2 regions of the Cryobacterium sp. TMB3-10 genome follow, and region 2 is predicted to be linked to the other one. Evidence: riboswitches for the same ligand, from Rfam matches in the RefSeq annotation. Region 2 holds a riboswitch; the other holds the start of a gene.
What was found. A riboswitch is a leader RNA that binds a small molecule or an ion and turns the genes downstream of it on or off. The one in region 2 is predicted to bind thiamine pyrophosphate.
Positions count from the first base shown of each region.

Region 1: another riboswitch for thiamine pyrophosphate. It lies ahead of E3T22_RS11265 (ECF transporter S component); the one in region 2 lies ahead of E3T22_RS05825 (hypothetical protein).

Region 1 covers NZ_SOGH01000020.1:670,568-677,926, forward strand. Annotated here, with positions in the region: gene E3T22_RS11260 (ABC transporter ATP-binding protein) at 1-1,169, opposite strand, end outside; gene E3T22_RS11265 (ECF transporter S component) at 1,180-1,857, opposite strand; TPP riboswitch at 1,889-1,999, opposite strand; gene E3T22_RS11270 (hypothetical protein) at 2,082-2,408, opposite strand; gene dinB (DNA polymerase IV) at 2,418-3,701, opposite strand; gene E3T22_RS11280 (hypothetical protein) at 3,786-4,403, opposite strand; gene E3T22_RS11285 (LLM class flavin-dependent oxidoreductase) at 4,432-5,466, opposite strand; gene E3T22_RS11290 (TIGR03086 family metal-binding protein) at 5,696-6,286, shown strand; gene E3T22_RS11295 (VIT1/CCC1 transporter family protein) at 6,401-7,359, opposite strand, start outside.
Region 2 covers NZ_SOGH01000013.1:59,451-66,809, forward strand. Annotated here, with positions in the region: gene E3T22_RS05815 (metalloregulator ArsR/SmtB family transcription factor) at 149-811, opposite strand; gene E3T22_RS05820 (formylglycine-generating enzyme family protein) at 1,076-1,972, shown strand; gene E3T22_RS05825 (hypothetical protein) at 2,109-2,831, opposite strand; TPP riboswitch at 2,822-2,922, opposite strand; gene E3T22_RS05830 (fructose-specific PTS transporter subunit EIIC) at 3,010-5,154, shown strand; gene E3T22_RS05835 (hypothetical protein) at 5,309-6,163, opposite strand; gene cofC (2-phospho-L-lactate guanylyltransferase) at 6,213-6,896, opposite strand; gene cofE (coenzyme F420-0:L-glutamate ligase) at 6,908-7,359, opposite strand, start outside.

The DNA of each region.
Region 1 (7,359 bases), on a different contig from region 2:
CGGGGGCCGATGGTGAGCTCGGCACGCACGGTCCCGGCGAGGAACTGGTGCTCGGGGTCCTGGAAGACGGTGCCGATGCGCGCCAGCAGGTCGCGGGAGCGCCATCGGTGCGGGGCCGGCCCGAGTCCCCCGGCGAGGGCATCCGTTGCGGTCAACCGCCCGCCCGCGGGGGCCAGAAGCCCGGCCAGGGTGAGCGCGAAAGTCGACTTGCCGGTGCCGTTGGGTCCGGTGAGAGCCGTGGCCGTGCCGGCGCGCAGGGCGAGGTCGAGGCCGTGTGCGACGACGACGGCCTGTTTGCGGGCGAACGGCACCCGTCCGACGGCGAGGTCATCGGCGCTGAGCAGGACTTCCGCGCCGGGACCGTCGGAGCGGGGGCGCCGGTCGGGCGTCGCGGGTGGGAACCTGGGTATCCACACTCCGGCGGCGGCGAGCCGCTCCCCTTCGGCGCTGAGCACGCTGTCGGTGGGTCCGTCGGCGAGGATGCCGCCGGCCGGGTCGAGCACCACGATGCGGTCCACGACGTGCTGCCAGACCGCGACGCGGTGCTCGATCACGATGAGGGTCGCACCCGACGCCTCCACGGAGCGCAGCACGGCGTCGCGCACCTCGACGACACCGTCAGGGTCGAGGTTGGCGGTGGGTTCGTCCAGCAGCACCAGGCCCGGGCGCATGGCGAGCACCCCGGCCAGGGCCAGGCGCTGCTTCTGGCCGCCGCTGAGCGCGCTGGTCGGGTGCCGCAGAGGCAGGTCCAGGCCCACGTCCGCGAGGGCCCGACCGACCCGGGGCCAGATTTCGGCGCGCGGAACGGCGCGGTTCTCACAGCCGAAGGCGACGTCGTCGCCCACCCTCGCAAGCACGACCTGCGAGTCCGGGTCCTGCAGCACGAGGCCCACCCGGCCGCGGGACGCGCTGGGGCGGCGGCCGTCGATGAGGAGTTCGCCGGTCTCGTCGCCGTCCTCGTCATCGCCGAGCACACCGGCGAGGGCGTGCATCAGCGTGCTCTTGCCGGCTCCGCTGGGTCCGAGCACGAGCACCCGCTCCCCCGGGCGGATGTCGAGATCGAGCCCGGAGACCGCGGGGCGGGACCGGCCGGCGTGCCGCCAGCCCCAGCCGGAGGCCGTGACCCTGGCGCCGGTCACGGCCGGGCCTCGGCGACGCGGAGCGGGCATCCGGTGCGGGTCACCGGGCAGGCTGGGTGTCGACCCGGTCGGTCGGGCCCGATTCGCGGCCGGCGGCGAACCGGCTCAGCGCGCCGGTGCGGGCGAGTCCGCGCACCGCCAGCCAGGACAGCAGCCCGGCGAGCACGGTACCGGAGACGACGGCGGAAACCAGGTAGACGATCTTGGGGCCGATGTCGAGGGCCGCGTAGCTGGTGAAGGTGGTGTCGAGCAGACCAACGGCGATGCCCGCGCCGGCGCCGGCCAGGAGGGCCACGCCCAGGCGCCAGTTGGCGTACAAGAACAGGGCCAGCACGATCTCCGCGCCCAGCCCCTCGACGACACCCCAGATCAGGGTGGAGAAGCCCCACTGGGTGCCGATGAGCATCGAGACGACGGCGGCGACGACCTCGGTGTAGACGGCCGCACCGGGCTTGCGGATGATGAGTCCGCCGAGCACCCCGGCGAACAGCCAGCCGCCGGCCAGGAGTCCTTCGAGCCCGGGGGTGAAGGCCAGGAGGGCGCTCAGCGGCGACCAGGCCAGGCCCCATGCCCAGAAGATCACGCCGCTGGCGACGCCGATGACGCTGGCCACGACGATGTCGACGACCCGCCATTTCAGCACCCGCGGTTTCCGCGACGTGGAGGGAGAGGTGGCGGACGAAGTCCTGGAAGGCTGGGTGTTGATTGACGCGTGCACTGTACGTGCCCTTTCCGTAGAGGAATACTGGGCACGGGATTGAGAAGCCTCCCTGCGCTGGCATGATCCAGATCAGGTTCGACGGTCGAAGCTGAAGTAGCTTCCTCTCAGCCCGGTTCACCGGACTCCCGTGTTCAGCTTCGAGTATAGAACTCCCCGGGCGCATCCGGGCAATGCAAGGCGTCGCGCGACAATTTCTGCGCGCGAGGATCTCGCTGCTAGTGCTAGCGCTTGAGCGCGCGGATGATGCGCGCGATGGCCTTGCCGGCGACCCAGACGAAGGGGATGCCGACGGCCAGCAGCGAAATCACATTCGGTTCGAAGCGGGCCGCTCCGCCGGACTTAACGTAAGCGCCGATCGGGATGGCCATGCCACCGCCGCCACCGCCGGCCGCCGCGGACTCGTCACCTTCGCCGCCACCGCCAAAGCCGTACTGCACCAGGGCCACCGGAACGATCGTGACGCCCTCGATCTGCACGGGGTCTCCGTAGGCCGACCTGACGCCGATGGATCGAGCGTTTTCTGCGAGCTTCAAGGCGAGATTAGTCATGGTGAGAGGCTACTCCCCCTCTCCCTGCGGCGTCCCGGCGTTCGGTGTTCCGAACGGATGGACATCACGCTTCGGAGCACTTCCGCCGCCCAGCTGCGAGGCCGGCCGCACGATCCCCCGGCCGAACCGGGCGGTGACGGTGTCCACGGCCAGTTCGGCTTCCCGCCAGTCGTCGTCATCGTCCCACAGGCCCATGCCGGCACCATCGCCGGAGCCGAGTTGCTCGGCCCGCACTCCGATCAGGCGCACCCGGATGCCGCGGGCCGCGAGCACGTCGAAGCTCGCGGTGACCTCCTCGTATATCCGCCGGCCCACGTTGGTGGGCTCGGCCAGGGTGCGCGACCGGGTCACCGTGCTGAAGTCGGCGTAGCGGAGCTTGAGCACCACAGTCCGTGCGACGAGGCCGTTGCCGCGCAGCTTGGCGGCCACCGCATCCGCTTGGCGCAGGAGTTCGCTGCGCAACCGGGCGACATCGGTGACGTCATGTTCGAAGGTCACCTCGTGGCCGACGCTTTTCTCCTCGCGTTCGAGGTTGATCGTGCGCGGGTCGATGCCCCAGGACAGATCGTGCAGTTTGTGCGCGCTGGCGACGCCGACGGCACGCTGCAGCATCTCGAGGGGGGCGTGCGCGATATCGCTCACGTGCCGCAGCCCGAGCCCGAGCAGCACCTGTTCGGTGCTGGCGCCCACCCCCCAGAGGGCGCCGACGGGCAGCGGATGCAGGAAAGCGATTGTGTCCTCCGCGGGGATCACCAGCAGCCCGTCGGGCTTGGCCCGTCCGGAGGCCAGCTTGGCCACGAATTTAGTCGACGCGGCGCCGACCGAGCAGGTGAGTCCGGTCTCGGCGAACACACGGGCGCGGATCTTCCGCCCGATCTCGGCGGGTGAACCGTGCACACGCCGGGCGCCCGCGACATCCAGGAACGCCTCGTCGATGCTGAGCGGCTCGACCATCGGCGTCATGTCGGTGAAAATGCCCATCACCTGGCGGGACACCTCCACGTACCGGCCCATGTGCGGCTCGAGCACGATGGCGGCCGGGCAGCGGCGCAGGGCGATAGCCATCGGCATAGCCGAGTTGACCCCGTACTTGCGGGCGACGTAATTGGCCGCTGTCACCACGGACCGACCGGAGCGGTGGCCGATGACGACGGGGAGGTGCACGAGTTCGGGGTGGTCGAGCAACTCGACGGACGCGAAGAACGCATCCATGTCTATGTGCAGCATGGTGGCGGTCGTGTCGTCGACATCGGCGCCGGTGGTCTGCCGGTCGCTGCCATCCTGCCTGCTCACGCCGCACCACACCCTTCTGCCGCTCCGGCCGGAACCAACTCGAAGCTACCTTCGAGAGTACAGGCAGGAGGGGTCGGCATCGAGCTAGAAACCGCCGAAATCTCCACCGCCGCCGAAATCGCCGAATCCGCCGGAGTCGCCACCGAAACCGCCGCCGGAGTCACCACCGAAATCGCCGCCGGAATCGCCTGAGTCCGCCGTGGTCTCGGCGCCCGAGTCGGTGCCGGCGTCACCGGCCGCATCCGCCTCGCCGCCCATATCGGGCAGGAACGCGCCCACCAGCGCCGAGCCGACAACGTAGCCGGCCACGGTACCGAGCAGGGAAGCGCCGAGCATGCTGCCGAAGCCGGGGCCCTGCCGGCCGCCGGCCTGGTCGCCGCCGAAGACCCGGTCCAGGGTGCCCGGCTGGCGGAGTTCGGCCCGGGTGGCGGACTTGGCCAGGGTGGCCGGTTCGGCGTTCGCCGGGCGCTCACCCTCCATCGCGTTCTCGGTCAGCTGCTGGAAGAGCAGGTCGCGCTGCTCGTCGGTGAGCTTGCTGAACGCTTCGGTGTGCACTTGTTCAATGGTCTCCGGCGGTGCGGTGCGCAAGAGGTACCTGTAGCGTTCCACGGCGATCTCGTCGTCGGTGCGCTGCGGGGCCGGCGCGGTGCGGGTCGGCTCCGGTTGTTCGGGTCGGCCCAGGAGGCGATCGAGGAATCCCATGAGTCTGCTCCTTCGCTTTGGTGTCAGCCTAGGCGGCACCAGCCCGGACCGACAGGACCGTGGCCAGCGACTCCAGCGCTTTCACAGGGTCGGGACCGGCCGGGATGAGGACAACGCTCGTGGCTCCGGCGGTGTGCAGCTCATCGATGCGGCGGCGAGCGGATGCGGCGGTGCCGACCACCGCGAGCTGATCGACCCAGCTCTCGGGCATCGCTGCCGCGAAGTCAGCCCGGCTGGCGCTGGCCGAGCGCAGGGCGGCGAACTCCTTCGCGAAGGGCAGCACCGTGATGTGCGGGGCCCAATCGGGGTCGCCGATCCACTCAAGAGCCGGGCGCACCAGGTTGCGGGCCACGGCGGGGTCCTCGTCGACGGCGGCCGCGTTGTAGGCCACCACGTGACGGGCAGCCGACGGGGGGCGGAGGCCGGGGAACCCGAAGCCCTCCGGCGGAGCGTCGCGGCCGGCATCGAGGGCACCGATCGCGGCAGCGAGGTATTCGGGGGTGACGGGCTCGGCCAGCACCACCCCGTCGGCGCAGGCGCCGGCCAGGTGCAAGGACTTCGGTCCGCGCACGCCCGCCAGGATCGGCGGCACCGTGGACGGCGGACCGGCCAAGGCCACGGCATCCGCCTGGACGTAGCGGCCGGCTGTCGTGATGGAGGCCCCGCGCAGCAGGGCACGCATGAGGTCGATGTTCTCGGCGAGCATGGCCAGGGGGCTGGTCGGCCAGCTGCCGGTCTGCCGCATCCAGACGGGCATGCCATGCCCGACGCCCACCTGCAGTCGACCCGGGAAAAGTTCGGCGAGGGTGGCGATCTCGAGGGTCGCGAAGCCGGGGTTCCGGGCTGCGGCGGGCAGGATCCCGATTCCCACAACTATGGTCGTGGTGGCGGCGAGCACCACGGCGGCCTGGGCGATGCCCCCGCGGAAGAAGCAGTCCTCCACCACCCAGATCTCGGTGAAACCCAGTTCCTCGGCGCGGCGCGCGTAAGCCACGAACTGCGCTGCGGGCAGGTCTCGCGGCAGCATGACGGCGATGGAACCCGGGGCACTGGAAGCTGGCATGTGGACCTCGTCGCGGTAGGGCCGAGGACAGAGCCCGGCGGTGTTCTCTGTCGAACCTAGCTTCTACGGCGGAACTTCTCGCACTGACGGGGAGATTTCCGGCGGACCCGGAATGCCCGCGGGCCGAGCGTCGTTGCACCCAGCACGGACTTTCCCCTCTGGGCGGATGCCGCACGACAATCAACGAAGTGAGCCCACTGTGCTTGAAAAGACTCTGTCCGAAAAAACTGTGCTTGACACCACCTCCGCCAGCGCAGCTCCGTCGATCGACTGGTACACCCTGCAGAAACAGGCGCACCGTGAATTCGGCCGGCGCATCGCAGCCGTGGACGATTGGAACGCTCCGACGCCCGACAAGGAGTGGACCGTCGGTGATCTGGTGCGCCACGTCGTTCGGGAGCAGCAGTGGATCCCGCCGCTGCTGGCCGGGCTGACCCTGGACCAGGCCCGGCGCCGCGTCGACCCGCTCGGGGACGACCTCGTTGCCGAATGGCACACGCACTCCTCACTGGCCACCGCGGCGTGGCAGGCGGCGTCTGCGGATGCGTCGGTGCAACTCTCCTACGACACCGTCACGGTGCTGGACTACCTGCGCGAGCAGGTCTCCGACGTGACGATTCACTCCTGGGACCTGGCCAGGGCGACGGCGGCCGACGAGACCCTGGACCCGGCTCTGATCGAGGCGGTCTGGACGGTGTTCGAGCCGCAGCGGGATGCGCTGGAGGCCAGTGGCCTGTTCGATTCCCCGGTGCCGATGCCCGAGGACGCTCCGCTGCAGTCCCGGCTGCTGGCCCTCACCGGCCGCGACGACCGCCGCTGACCGCCGCCGCCGCGTCCGCCCGCGCCGATCAACTGTTGCTCGTTCGGACAAGTGCGCCCGGCACACCGGGACCATTTGTCCGCACCGGCAACAGTTGCGGCGCTAGGCCGGGCGCTAGGCGACGGTGGTGCCGAAGAGCAGTCCGAGCAGGTAGGTGACCCCGGCGGCTCCGAAGCCGATCACAAGCTGACGCAGCGCACGCTTCAGCGGCGGACCGCCGGAGAGCAGTCCGACGACTGCGCCGGTGGCCAGCAGCGCGAGGCCCACGAGGACCGCGGCGACGATGATCGCAGCGACGCCCTGCATGCCGAACAGGTAGGGCAGCACCGGCAGCAGGGCCCCGGAGGCGAAGAAGCAGAAGCTGGAGATCGCGGCGCCCATGCCGGTGCCGATGGCTTCGTGCTCGTCGACAAGTGCGGCGGTGGAGCCGTCGAGCCGGCTCACGTCGAGCGCACCGGTGGCGACCGCCACGGTGCGCAGCACCTCACGGGCGTGTACCTCGGCGTCTTCGGGCGTCATGCCCTGGGCACGGTACACGAGGGTCAGTTCGTTGGCGGCCTCGTCCAGGTGTGAGAGCACGCTGCGCGTGGCCGGGTTCGGGGTGGATGCCTCGAGAAGCTCGCGTTGGGAACGCACCGACACGTACTCCCCCGCACCCATCGACAGGGCTCCGGCCAGCAGGCCGGCGATGCCGGTGAAGAGGATGGTGGCGGTGGGCACCCCGGTCGCCCCGATGCCCAGCACCAGGGCGAGGTTGCTCACCAGACCGTCGTTGACGCCGAAGACCGCGGCCCTGAAGGTGCCGGACAGCCGCTGGCGGCCGCGGGCGGCCAGGCCTCGAACGACTTCCTCGTGGATACGCTCGTCTGCGGCCATGGCGCTGGTGGCATCGGCGTCCCCGTCGTAGGGCGACCGTGCCTCGGCGCGTTGGGCGAGCGCGAGCACGAAGACGGAACCGAACCTGCGGGCCAGCAGGCCAAGCACCCGGGTGCGCAGCGCACCCTTCCGGGGCGCTCCGACCCGCTCGCCGAGCAGGTGGCGCCAGTGCGCTTCGTGCCGGCCCTCTGCCTCGG
Region 2 (7,359 bases):
GTGGCCCCGGCTCGGCCATTTCGTGAAAAGACAGAATTCTTGACTGATTTCACGAAGATCTCCTAGCGCTGCCGGCGTCGCCACGGTCAGCGATGCCCTCTGCGCAAGTCTCCCGAGTGCGGAAAACCGCTACAACCGGGAAACGCCGTTAATAATCAGCGGGAGCGTAAATGACCACGGGCGGCACCGCCGCGGCCGGCTCCAGGACCCGCTCGAGCAGGTCGAGGGTGCAGATGTCCGGCCCGACCAACGGATGCAGCCGGTCGGCCCGCAGCGGGCCATCCGTCTGTTCGAGCAGCGTCTTGATCAGGCCGAAGTGCACAGTGCACACCTCGGGGTGCAGCTTCACCATCTCGCTGTACGGACAATCGTGCAGGTGCACGTGGGTGCCGTCAGAGTCGTGGTCGGAATCGAAGCCGCTGGCGTCGAGGTGGTCGTCGAGCGCGTCCATCTGGCACTGGCGCGGGGAGGTGTCGACGGTTTCGAGGGGCAGGAGCCTCCGCACGAGGTCACCGCGGCGCTGTGCGGCTTCGGCCTTGGCCGCGCGCACCGAACCGGGCTCGGCGGAACCGGCCGCCGCGCTGTAGAGCATGCGGGGGCGACCCTTGGTCTCGCGGGTCTCCGGCTGGCAGGTGATGAAACCATCGTCGACCAGGCGCTGCAGATGTTCTCTGGCGGTGTTGGGATGCAGCCCGGCCGCCTCGGCGAGGTCGCCGACGGTCATGGTTCCGCGACGCTGCAGGTGCAGGAGCAAAGTGATCCTGCTGATCGAGGCGAGCGTGCGATAACTCGGGGCGGAGCGGGGAACCATGGAGCCCAGTATGGGCCACCGTCCAATCTGGCGGTACCCCCTGCCCCTGATCGGGCGCCAGCTTCTACTCGCCAGATGCCGTGAGTCGCCATCAGGAGGGGCGAGCCTGGTCCCGCCGGCAGGGTGGTCGCGGCGACGGAGGAGCGCTAGGGTCTGCGCGTGACGACGGATGAGCACGGGTGCTGCGCGCCCGCACACGAGGTGATACGCCAGGCCCGGCTGGCCGTGGGCGTAGACGATGCGGAGGCACCCCCGGGCACAGCCATGTCCCAGCTCCCCCCGGCACCGGCCGCTCCCGGCTCACTCGTCCGGCATCACCTCGACCAGGCGCTGGTGCCGGCGCAGGTCTTCGCCATGGGCGACGCCGACGGCGCGGGCAATCCCGGCGACGGCGAGACCCCCGTGCACGAAGTGCGGCTGGATGCCTTCTCCATCGACACGACGACGGTCACCAACGCCGCCTTCGCCCGGTTCGTGGCCGATACCGGGTATCGCACCGAGTCGGAGCTGTTCGGCTACTCCGCGGTGTTCCACCTCGCGTTGCAGGCCGACATCGATGACGTGGTCGGCCAGCCCCCGCAGACACCCTGGTGGCTGGGGGTGCGCGGCGCGGACTGGGCGCATCCGGCCGGCCCCCGTTCGTCGCTCGACGGGCTGGCCGAGCATCCGGTGGTGCAGGTGAGCTGGAACGACGCGCTGGCCTACTGCGCCTGGGCGGGGCGACGGCTGCCGACCGAGGCCGAGTGGGAGTGCGCGTCGCGCGGCGGGCTGGCCGGCCGGCGCTACCCGTGGGGCGACGAGTGGGAGGAAGGGCAGCGCTGCAACATCTGGCAGGGCCGGTTTCCCGCGGTGAACACCCTGGCCGATGGCTGGCTCAGCACCGCCCCGGTGCGGGAGTTCGCGCCGAACGGCTACGGCCTCTGGCAGAGCGTGGGCAACGTCTGGGAGTGGTGCGCCGACTGGTGGGCGGAGGGCTATTACGCGCACTCCCCCGCCGAGAATCCGGCCGGCCCGGCGACGGGCGAGCAGCGTTCGATGCGCGGCGGCTCGTACCTCTGCCACGACTCCTATTGCAACCGGTATCGCAACTCCGCTCGGGCCTCCAACACCGCGGATTCCGCGGCCGGCAACGTGGGCTTCCGCACCGTGGCGCTGACCTGATCCGGCGCCGCCGAAGCACAACTCGTGCTCGATTCCGCCGGCGTGGCCGACCGCCTCGTCATTCCGGGGCGATCGCCGGTCGGCGGCTGGGAATCGCAGGAGTCATGCATCCGCGGGTGCGGATGGTTGTGGTCTGCTACCCCGGCGCGTGCAGCCGGGGCGCGTCGAAGAAGAGCAACTCGAGGGCCGCCGACCGCGCGAACACGGCGCGCATGAGCGCCCGGTCGACGGCCGTCGCGGTGGCCGCCGCGGTGTCGGTGAGCAGGATTGCCTGCCGGGTCGCGGCCGCGAACCCCTCGTCGGCGTAGGTCTCCAGCCAGTCGGCGTACGGATGCGCCGCGTCGCGCCGGCTCGCCGTGAAGCCGGCGTGCAGGCGCTCGCCGACATCCGCGTAGAGCCAGTAGCAGGGCAGGACCGCGGCCAGCAGCACCGCATAGTTGCCTGCCGCGCTGACCGCGACCAGGTGGTCGACGTAGGACCGGGTCACCGGGCCGGGCGCCGGGCGCGTGTCATGGCCGGTCAGCCAGGTGCGGTGCAGCTCGAGTTCCACCTCGATGCAGTTGGCGGCGCCGGTAGCCCAGAATTCCCGTTCGGCGGGGGTGGGCGCCAGGACGCTCGCCTGCGCCAGCACCCGGGAGTACGCGGCGAGGTAGAGGGCATCCTGGGCCAGGTAGTAGGCGAAGTGGCCGGCGGACAGGCTGCCGTCGCCGAGTTCCGCGATGAAGGGCAACGCATCGATGGCGGTGCGGGTTTCGGCGATGTCGGCCCAGAGCAGCCTGCTGAACGGTTCGGTGCGGCCCGGCTCCGGCCGCAGATCCGGGTCGGCATCCCCGCGTGATTCGGCGGCGTGAACGTTCATGGCGACATCCCTTCGCTAGTGCTAACTAGTCAGGTTCGACGGGTTTGGATCTCAGCGTCCGCATCCGGCGGAGGCACCCCGTGTCGCGTCCCACCCTAGCGGCCGGCAGGGCCGAAAGACTCTCGAATGCACCGGGCGCCGAACTGTACGCTGGACAGGCTGCTGCATTCTTCACCGGGTGAGCACGCGCTCCATGGCCGACGGGCCACCGGTCGTCGGCGTCGTCCTGGAAGGACACCGCACCATGCCTGACACCCCGACCGACACCACCATCGCGCCGCCCACGGTGTTGATCCTGGCGATCACGGCCTGCCCAACGGGCATCGCCCACACCTACATGGCTGCCGAGAAACTCGACGCGGCCGCCACCGAACTCGGCTACGAGATCCGGGTCGAGACGCACGGGTCCGTCGGAGTCGAAGGCACCTTCAGTCAGGCCGACATCGACCGCGCCGACGCTGTCGTCGTCGCCGCCGACACCCAGATCGACCTGTCCCGCTTCGGGGGCAAGCGCATCGTCTCCACCCGCGTCTCCGACGGCATCCACCGCCCGGCCGCGCTGATCGCCGAGGCGCTGGCCGCCGCCCCCACCGGCCGCGCCGCCGTGACCACGGATGCCCCGGCGAGCGCCGGGAAACGCGACATCGGCGGTTTCATCTACCGCGCGCTGATGAACGGCGTGTCGTACATGATCCCGTTCGTCGTCGTCGGCGGGCTGCTCATCGCGATCTCGCTGTCGATCGGCGGCGAGGCCACCCCGCAGGGACTCGTGATCCCCGAGGACAGCTTCTGGTTCACCATCAACCAGATCGGCGTGCTCGGCTTCACCCTGATGGTGCCGATCCTCTCCGGCTTCATCGCCTACGCGATCGCCGACCGGCCCGGGCTCGCACCGGGCATGATCTGCGGTTGGATCGCCACGACCGGCTCCTTCTACAACTCCGAATCGGGTGCCGGCTTCATCGGCGGCATCGTCACCGGTTTCCTGGTGGGCTTCGTGGCGCTGGGCATCAAGAAGATCACCGTGCACCGCTTCATCAAGCCGATCATGCCGATCCTGGTCATCCCCGTGATCACCACCCTCGTCGTCGGCGGCCTGTTCGTGCTCGCCCTCGGCCAGCCGATCGCCTGGGTGTTCTCCTCGATGACCGACTTCCTCTCCAGCCTCGACGGCGGCAGCGTCGTCGTGCTCGGCCTGATCCTGGGCGCGATGGTCGCGTTCGACATGGGCGGCCCGATCAACAAGACGGCGTTCCTGTTCGGTTCCGCGCTGATCGCCTCCGGCAACCCAGGCCCGATGGGCATGGTCGCCGCGGCCATCGCCGTGCCGCCGCTGGGCATGGGGCTGGCCACGGTCATCCGTCGCCGGTTCTTCACCCCGGTGGAACGCGAGGCCGGCATCGCCGCGCTGTTCATGGGCTTCTTCGGCATCACCGAGGGCGCCATCCCGCTCGCGGCGGCCCGCCCGCTGCAGGTCATCCCCGCGAACGTGCTCGGTGGCGCCGTCGCCGGTGCCATCGCCGCGATCGCCGGGGTCACCAACGCCGTGCCGCACGGCGGCCCGATCGTGGCCGTCTTCGGTGCCGTGAGCGGCGTGCCGATGTACTTCGTCGCGATTCTCTCCGGTGTGGCCGTCACCGCTCTGGTGTCGGTGCTGTTGATCGGCATCTCGGTGCGCAAGGTCGTGCCGGCGGATGCTGCCGCGGTTGCGGTCGCCGGTGCCGCTGCGGATGCCGCTGTGCCGGTTGCCGCGCCGGGTGCTGCGGCGAGTGCCGTGTCGCCCGTGGCTGCGGCGCCGGTTCTTGCCGCGCCTGCTGCCGCCGAGCCGGTGGCCCCCGCCCCGAAGACCGTGCTCGACTACATCGACGAACGCACCATCGTGCTCGACATCGACGAGACCGACCGGGACGCCGTCATCCGTCGTCTGGCCGGTCTGATGCAGACCACCGGGCGGGTACTCGACGTCGACGCCGTCGTGCAGGCGGCCATGGACCGTGAACTGATCAGCACGACCGGCATCGGCGAGGGCATCGCGATTCCGCACGCCAAGTCCGACGGCGCCACCTCCCCGGTGCTCGCGTTCGCGCGCAGCCGAGACGGCGTTGACTGGAACTCGCTGGACGAGGCCCCTGCGCACCTGATCTTCATGATCGCCGTGCCGGAGGCCGCCGCCGGCACCGAGCACCTCAAGGTGCTCGCCCAGCTGTCCCGCAGCCTGATGAAGCCCTCGTTCCGCGCCTCGATCGAGATGGCGGCCACCCCGGCCGACGTGCTCGCGGCACTGGCGTCCTCGGTGCGGCCGGCGACTCCCGCCGCGCACTGACCCCCGTCCTGGACCGCACGTCGGGGCGGACTTTTTCGGGAAACACCGCCGCGCGCGCCTGCGCAACGCGGCGTTTCTCGAATTCCTCCGCCTTTACGTACCGAGTTCGGCCGAGTCGGCCCGGTCGGCCGCCGCCGCCCGAGTGAATGCGGCGCTACCGCGCGCTGCCGGCCGGCGCATCCCTCTGACCCGCCCTGGTTGTTCGCAGGGCGATGCCCGCCGCGGCGAGGCCGAGCGAAGCCAGGACGAGTGCCGTGTGACTCCAGCCCGAGGTGGCGAGGACCGTGCCTCCGCTGGCTGCGGCCCAGGTGCAGCTACGGCCGAGCGGCCACCAGGAGAAGCTGCCGCTGACGACGCCGGCGCGCTCCGACAGCTCGGCGAGGGGAGAGAACGGCCCCTCCACGGCGCAGGCGTAGTCCAGGCCGCCGTGCACCGCAACGAGGTACGCGCCGGAGGTGGCGATAGCGGCAAGACAGAGGCCGGCCGCGATGAGGACGGCACCGAATCGTGAACGCTCGGAGGCGGACAGCCGCTGCGTCCCGATGCCCCGAGGGAGGAGCACCGTGCGCCCGAGGAGCACCGCGATGAGGCCGATCCAGAGCGGGCCACCGGCCAGGGTGAAGCCGAGGACCGCGGCTGCGAGGACCGCGGGACCGCCGGCAGCGCCCGGTTCACCGGGAATCCACTCGGCCGCAAGGAGCAATGACAGCGCCGCGAAGATCACTCCTGCATACCCGGCGAGCACGCTGCGCCCGCCGAGGCCCCAGCGACCGGTCGGCGGCGAGAACACCAGAAGCAGGGTGAGTGTGGCGGTGCCGGCGAGGGCGGCGACCGCTGCCAGCAGCGAAAGGCCACCGACGATCAGGTCCCAGGCCTGAGCCACCGTCGCGTCTCGGCTGAACATGAAGATCAGGGTGGCGACGGTAGCGCCGATGACCGCCGTGAGCATCACGGTGCCGGCAAAGCGCGCGGCATGACCCAGGTGCATCCGGGCGTCGGTGTTCCCCATGACTGCACGCTAGCGCAGTGGCCGGCGCTGGCTCACTGGCTGGTGTCTATCAGCGCCCCTCTGGGCCTGGCACCTGCTGCGAACGGGCGATGAGGGCGCTGGTGTGCGCACCGACACCGCGGCGCAGCACCTCGGCAAGGTTGTCGACGGTATCGACGTCGCGGCGGATCGACGCCGTGGCGGGCAGGTCGAGCGGCACGTGGCCGGCAGTCTCGTGCGCAGCACGGGAGCCGGGCCCGAACCGGGGAGTGAGCGTGATGCCGGCGCGGGCGAGCAACGTGGTGGTGCCGGTGCCCTCCTCGTCGGCAACCATGGCCAGGTCATGGGCGGTTGCGGCGGTGAGGGTCGACTCGACGTCAGCGACGGTGAGCGCGGGCAGGTCTCCGGTGAGCACAGCGACGCTGCAGAGCGGGTACTGCTCATGCGCCACCCGGATGCCCTCGGCGATGGCCGCGTTGAGCGGGTCCCGAGTTGCCACACAAGCGCCCGTCCCGGCATCCGAAGCGGATGTGTGCGGCACCTCGGGAACGATCTGGGCGCCCAGCGCCTTGAGCGGCGCGGCGGCGGCGGGGTCGGCGGTCACCACGAACACCTCCTGCACCATCCCGGCGGCCAGCAGTGCGGCCACGGTGTCCAGCGCGAATGCTTCGGCGAGCTCCCCGCGGGCCGGGAAGGTTTCCGGCAGCGCGCTCAGGCGGCTCTTGGCGCTCGCACTGCCCTTGACGGGCACCACGCACACCCATCTCACGCGGATGCGGTTCCGCGAGAAGCCACTTGAGGCCCACTGCTGCGCTCCGAGGGGGCCTCAACCGGAAACTCACCAGCCAAATCCTCTCGAGTTGCCACTTGAGGCCCTGTGCCGTGCGCGGTGGGGGCCTCAACCGGCAACTCACCAAGGTGGTCGTCGGCGGCAGCATCCGGAATCTCACGAGTTGCCGCAAAGTGCCCCCTCGCGGGCCCGATAGGGGACTTTTGCGGCAAGTCGGCATCAGGAATCTCACGAGTTGCCGCAATGTGCCCCCTTAGAGGCGCTGTCGGGGCATCTTCCGGCAAGTCGGCGGCCGCGGTCCTGTCATCAGCAGCCCTGGCCGTCCCCGCCTCATCAGCGTTCGTGGGTGCGCTATCCGTCCCACGGTCCGCCTCGGCAGCCGCCAGCCCGGCCGCATAACCCTCCGCGTACGCCTCGGCGCTGCCGA